2 regions of the Streptomyces sp. NPDC087901 genome follow, and region 1 is predicted to be linked to the other one. Evidence: riboswitches for the same ligand, from Rfam matches in the RefSeq annotation. Region 1 holds a riboswitch; the other holds the start of a gene.
The links. A riboswitch is a leader RNA that binds a small molecule or an ion and turns the genes downstream of it on or off. The one in region 1 is predicted to bind S-adenosylmethionine.
Positions count from the first base shown of each region.

Region 2: it holds a riboswitch for S-adenosylmethionine, as region 1 does, so the genes downstream of both, ACIOEW_RS04230 (aminotransferase class V-fold PLP-dependent enzyme) here and ACIOEW_RS25600 (putative leader peptide) in region 1, are expected to answer to the same signal.

Region 1 is NZ_JBIUUC010000009.1:16,542-19,743, reverse strand. It holds gene ACIOEW_RS25610 (ABC transporter permease subunit) at 1-1,191, shown strand, start outside; gene ACIOEW_RS25605 (hypothetical protein) at 1,247-1,372, opposite strand; SAM riboswitch class IV at 1,599-1,711, shown strand; gene ACIOEW_RS25600 (putative leader peptide) at 1,751-1,867, shown strand; gene ACIOEW_RS25595 (LLM class flavin-dependent oxidoreductase) at 1,941-3,170, shown strand; gene ACIOEW_RS25590 (NtaA/DmoA family FMN-dependent monooxygenase) at 3,189-3,202, shown strand, end outside.
Region 2 is NZ_JBIUUC010000001.1:953,656-956,857, forward strand. It holds gene trpD (anthranilate phosphoribosyltransferase) at 1-719, shown strand, start outside; SAM riboswitch class IV at 810-927, shown strand; gene ACIOEW_RS04230 (aminotransferase class V-fold PLP-dependent enzyme) at 1,102-2,481, shown strand; gene ACIOEW_RS04235 (Lrp/AsnC ligand binding domain-containing protein) at 2,554-2,835, opposite strand; gene ACIOEW_RS04240 (rhomboid family intramembrane serine protease) at 3,012-3,202, opposite strand, start outside.

The sequences.
Region 1 (3,202 bases):
CGCGAGGAGGGTATCCGCGGGTACGCCGGGGAGTTCTGGCGCAAGATGCGCAGCGGGGAGCTGGGCTCCCTTCCCGTCGTCATCGCCGTGATCATCATCTGGACGGTGTTCGGCAGTCTGAACAGCACGTTCCTCTCGGCCCAGAACCTCTCCGACCTCAGCCAGCAGATCGTCGGCACCGGCATGATCGCCGTCGGCATCGTCTTCGTGCTGCTCCTCGGCGAGATCGACCTGTCCGTCGGGTCCGTCAGCGGTCTGTGCGCCGCGATCTTCGCCGTACTCAATGTCCTGAACGGGATGAACGAGTGGCTGGCGCTCCTCGTCGCCGTTCTGGGCGGAGCCGCCGTCGGCCTCATCCAGGGCTTCTTCTTCGCGAAGGTCGGCGTGCCCGCGTTCGTCGTCACCCTGGCGGGCAACCTCGCCTGGAACGGGCTGATGCTCCAGGTGCTCGGTTCCAGCGGCACGGTCAACATCCCCGGCGACAGCATCGTCGCCGAGATCTACTCGACGATCTACCACAGCCCGGCCGCCGCCTACGTGACCGCGGCCGTCGGGGTCGGACTCTTCCTGGCCGCCTCCCTCCTGGACGCCGCACGCCGCAGAGCGGCCCGGGTGCCGTCCCGGCCGGTCGCCGAGATCGTGCTGCGTACGATCGTCATCGCAGCCATCGCCTTCGTCACCGCGTACATCCTCAACCGGTACCAGGGCCTCCCGCTGGCTCTCCTGATCTTCCTGATCGTGCTGGTGGTACTGGACTTCGTGCTCCGCCGCACCACGTACGGCCGGAAGGTCTTCGCCGTCGGCGGCAACTCCGAGGGCGCGCGACGGGCCGGTATCAGTGTGCCGTTCGTCCGGATGTCGGTCTTCTCGATCGCCGGCGCCATGGCGGCGATCGGAGGTCTGTTCCTCGCCGGGCAGATCCAGTCCGCGAGCCAGACCTCGGGCGGCGGCAACCTCCTGATGAACGTCATCGCCGCGGCCGTCATCGGCGGCACGAGCCTGTTCGGCGGGCGCGGTTCGGTCTGGTCGGCCCTGCTCGGCGCCCTGGTGATCGGATCCATCCAGTCCGGGATGAACATCATGGGTGTGAGCAACGCCGTCCAGTTCATGATCACGGGATCCGTCCTGCTGGCCGCCGTGGTCGTCGACTCCGTCTCCCGCAGGAGCCAGAAGGCCGCAGGACGCGCGTGATCCGTACGCGGACGGGACGGCCGACAGGTCCACGGACGCGCGGCATCCCCTCCGGTCAGTCCGCGGCGCAGGCAGGGCGCCCGCCGTCCGCCGTGACGTCCTCGGCGTGGAGGTGATCGGCCAGGGCGCCGGAGATCGTAAGGGCGTCGAACCGGCCGGAGTCCGGCGGTCCGATCAGCAACTCCCTTAAGTTCACGCAGCGGCAATGAACCGGTCCGCGCCCGCCCCCTGAGCGCGCCGCGCCCGGTTGTCGCAGGTGACCGCCGGTTCCAGGGCGCCTGTTGGAGGGAGCACAGGGAGCGGCCGCGCTGTTCCGGGCCATGACAGTGCGAGCGTGACCGATGTGAGCACGGCCATGATCTGCAGGGCATTGCGTGGCGCTTCCCGCACGCGTAGCGTTCCGGGCAGGTCACGAGTGTCAGCGTCAAGCCCTGGCTTGCTGACCGGCAACCCTCCTGCGCGGCGGGGTGCTCCAGGTGACGACCAGGCGGGGCCCGTCCGGGTTCCGCAAGCGCGAGGCCCCCGGGCCCGCCCAGCCGGAAGAGCGGAGGCGACGGTCATGCCACCGGTGTCCCGCCCGTTCGTCAGGGTGCTCGCCCCGCGGCGACGCGTCCACCTCTACTCACGGCCGCACATCGACCTCCAGCGCGTGGCCGGCGCGCTCTGTTGTTCCTGACCCGTTCCCGCGACGCCGAACCTCCCGACGAGGCCCGGCGATCACCCACGGTCGATCAGGAAGGCACCCTTTCGTGTCCGCATCGTCATTGCCGCACCCTGCCCTGCCCACCTCGCTCCTCCACCTCGCCGTCGCGCTGAACGGCGCGGGCTGGCACCCGGCCGCATGGCGCGAGCCGGAGGCCCGGCCCGGGGAACTGCTCACCGCCGCGTACTGGACCGACACCGTCCAGGAGGCCGAACGCGGCCTGCTCGACTTCGTGACGATCGAGGACGCGCTCGGGCTCCAGTCCTCGCGCTTCACGGAGCCCGACGGCCGCACCGACCAGGAGCGCGGGCGCCTCGACGCGGTGCTCATCGCCGCCCGCGTGGCACCGTTGACCCGGCACATCGGGCTGGTCCCCACCGTGATCGCCACACACACGGAGCCGTTCCACATCTCCAAGGCGATCGCCACCCTCGACTACGTGAGTACCGGCCGGGCCGGTCTGCGCATCCAGGTGTCGGCCCGGAGTCACGAAGCCGCCCACTTCGGCCGCCGTACGTTCCCGCACTTCCGTGTCGAGGACCTGGACACCCCGCCCGTCCGCGCGCTGATCGCCGAACTCTTCGAGGAGGCCGGCGACTACGTCGAGGCGGTACGCCGCCTGTGGGACAGCTGGGAGGACGGCGCGGAGATCCGGGACGACGCCACAGGCCGATTCATCGACCGCGACAAGCTGCACTACATCGACTTCGAGGGCCGGAACTTCAGCGTCAAGGGCCCCTCGATCACACCCCGGCCCCCGCAGGGGCAGCCGGTCGTCAGCGCCCTGGCGCACCAGAGCGTTCCCTTCCAACTGGTGGCCCGTTCCACGGACATCGGGTACATCACCCCGCACGACACCGGTCAGGCCCGCACCATCATCGAGGAGATCCGCGCCGAACAGGCGGTGGCGGGACGGGCGGCGGAACCCCTGCACATCTTCGGGGACCTCGTGGTGTTCCTCGACGACGACCCCGCGGCCGCGGCGGCCCGCCGCGATCGTCTCGACGACCTCGCCGGGCACCCGTACAGCAGTGACGCGAAGGTGTTCACCGGCACGCCCGCCCAACTGGCGGACCTGCTCCTGGACTGGCAGCAGGCCGGGCTCTCCGGCTTCCGGCTGCGCCCCGCCGTGATCGGCCACGACCTCCCGGCGATCACCCGCGGACTCGTGCCCGAACTGCAGCGCCGTGGTGCCTTCCGGAGCGCCTACGAGGCCGACACCCTGCGCGGGCTGCTCGGACTCTCCCGCCCCGTCAACCGCTACGCCACCGTCTGAGCCGGAAGGACCACCGACATGAGCATCAGCAA
Region 2 (3,202 bases), on a different contig from region 1:
CCGGTGCCAAGGTCGTCAAGCACGGCAACCGCGCCTCGTCGTCGGCCAGCGGTTCCTCCGACGTCCTGGGGAAGCTCGGCGTCAATCTGGAGCTGTCCCCGCAGCGTGTGGTGGAGGTGGCCGAGGAAGCGGGCATCACGTTCTGTTTCGCCGTGAAGTTCCACCCCGCCCTGAGGTATGCGGCCAAGGCCCGGGCGGAGCTCGGCGCACCGACCACCTTCAACATCCTCGGGCCGCTCACCAACCCGGCCAAGGTGCGCTCACAGGCGATCGGCGTCGCCGACCTGCGGATGGCACCCATCGTCGCGGGCGTCCTCGCCGAGCGCGGCAACTCCGCCCTGGTCTTCCGCGGCGACGACGGCCTGGACGAGCTGACCACCACCGCGACCTCCCGTGTCTGGGTCGCCAGGGGCGGCGTGGTGCGCGAGGAGGCCTTCGACCCGCGCGACGTCGGCATCGACCTGGTGCCGGTGGAGGCGCTGCGGGGCGCCGACGCCTCGTACAACGCCGATGTGGCCCGCCGGCTGATCGCCGGGGAGACGGGACCCGTACGGGACGCCGTCCTGCTCAACTCGGCGGCGGCGCTCGTCGCGCTGGACCCGGGGGAGGGCACGCTCACCGAGCAGCTCACCGCGGGGATGGCGAAGGCCGCCGAGTCCATCGACTCGGGCGCGGCAGGCCGGGCGCTGGAGAGATGGGTCGTGGCCAGCAACGCCTGAGGGGCCGGCGTACGGAGTGTGAGGCAGGGCGCAGTCCAGATCATGGACTGCGCCTTGCGCGTTCTCGCACGTATGGCAAGATGCTGCGCAGGTCATGAGTGACAGCGACTACGGCCCCGGCCCGCTGTCCGGCAACCCTCCGTCCGTGGCGGGGTGCCCCGGGTGAAGACCAGGCCGCAGGCAGCGAGGTCTGCGGCAAGCGCGGACCCCTCGACATCGTCAGATGTCCACCCGTGGGGTCCTGGTCCTCAGGGAGCCTCTTGTGAGCAAGCGAATGCGATAGGGCTTTTCGGCCCTCTTCCGCACACCCCTCTTTCTTCCTTCCGTGCTGCCGCGTATCCGCAGGCACGCGGAATTCGCCTGCCTGTTACGGGAGTTCGTCATGTCTGTCTTCACCGCTGCCACCGACCAGTCGATTTGTGCGCCGCTGCCGGTTCTGGGCAAGGATGTGACGGTTCCGCTGGTCACCGGCGGAGAGGTCACCTACGCCGCGCTGGACTACGCCGCCAGCGCTCCGGCCCTGCAGCGGGTGTGGGACGACGTGGCCGCGTACGCGCCGTACTACGGCAGCGTCCACCGCGGTGCCGGCTACCTCTCGCAGCTCTCCACGGACCTCTTCGAGAGCAGCCGCGAGACGGTCGCGGAGTTCCTCGGCTGCCGCGCCGACGACCAGGTGGTCTTCACCCGGTCCACCACCGACTCGCTCAACCTGCTCGCCGCCGCTCTGCCCGCCGACTGCCAGGTGTTCGTCTTCGAGACCGAGCACCACGCCTCGCTGCTGCCCTGGCGCGACGCCCGCGTGACGTACCTGAACGCCCCGCGCACCCCGGACGAGGCCGTCGAGACGCTGGAGCGGGCCCTCGCCGACCGCGACCCCTACGGCCCCGCGCTGGTCTGCGTCACCGGCGCCTCCAACGTCACCGGCGAGCTGTGGCCGGTCAAGGAGCTCGCCGCCGCCGCGCACGCCCACGGCGCCCGGATCGTGCTGGACGCCGCCCAGCTGGCCCCGCACCACCCCGTCGACATCGCCGAGCTGGACGTCGACTGGGTCGCCTTCTCCGGGCACAAGCTGTACGCACCGTTCGGCTCCGGGGTCCTCGCCGGCCGCTCCGACTGGCTGCGCGACGCCGAGCCCTACCTGGCCGGCGGCGGCGCCTCCCGCAAGGTCGCCCGGCGCACCGACGGCGGTGTCGACGTCGAATGGCACACCACCGCCGCCCGCCACGAGGCCGGCTCGCCCAACGTCATCGGCGTCTACTCCATCGCCTCCGCCTGCAAGGCGCTCACCGAGGCCGGGTTCGACAGCCTGGTCGCCCGCGAGCAGCAGCTCGTCTCCGCGGTCCGCGCCGGACTCGCCGAGGTCCCCGAAGTCAAGGTGCTCTCGCTGTTCGGCGACGACGCCCCGCGGGTCGGCGTCATCTCCTTCGTGGTGGAGGGCTGGAACAGCTCGCACTTCGCCGCGGCGCTCTCCGCCGAGTACGGCATCGGAGTGCGTGACGGACTGTTCTGCGCCCACCCCCTCGTGCGCACCCTGCTCGGCAGCGACCCGCAGGACGTCGGGGAGTGCGGCGCGCCGGAGGCGGAGCCGGGCCAGAAGTCCCTCAACGCGATCCGGGTCAGCTTCGGCGCCGGTACACCGGACGAGCACATCGAGCGCTTCCTGCAGGCGGTCAGGGAACTCGTGAGCGAGGGTGCCCAGTGGAAGTACCGCACCGAGGACGGCCGTTGCGTCCCGGACCGGGGCGCGGCCGCGCAGGTCTGAGACGAGACCCCCCTCAGCACTTTCGGCCGGGTACGGACAGCTGTCCGTACCCGGCCGAAAGTGCTGAGAGTCCTAAGCGTCCAGACCGATGGCGAAGGCCGCCTCCAGGTCGTGCTGCGAGTACGTGCGGAACGCCACGTGGGTGTCGGTTCCCTCGACACCGGGGATCTTGCTGATCCGGCCGGGGATGACATCGGCGAGGTCGTCGTGCTTGGACACCCGGACCATGGCGATCAGGTCGTACGTACCGGTGACCGAGAAGACCTCGCTGACGCTGTCCAGCGAGGCGATGGCCTCGGCGATCTCAGGAATCCGGTCCACGCTGGTCTTGATGAGTACGATCGCGGTGATCACGGCTGGCTTTCTCCCTCGGTGGCCGTGGCTGGAGACTTCACTCTAGAGCCTTGCGTCCGGATCATGCCGGGCCCGCGGGGCCCGGCACGCACGTGAGCGGCGTTGTCGTCGGTCGCCCGTGCTCCGCAGTGACTCCCTCCTCCGCCCTGCAGCTGCGCGCGCCGCACCACGCTCCTCTATCCCGCCTGATCCGGACGCAAGGCTCCGGCCCCGCGCCGGAAGCGCCCCCAGGCGTAGAGAAAGCCGGTGGCGAAGCCGACCACATGGGCGAGGTAGGCCACGCCGGGCCCGCTGCCCGCGCCCTCGGCCGCCAGCCACTGCAGGACGAACCAGAAGACCAGCACGATCCACGCGGGGAAGCGCAGCG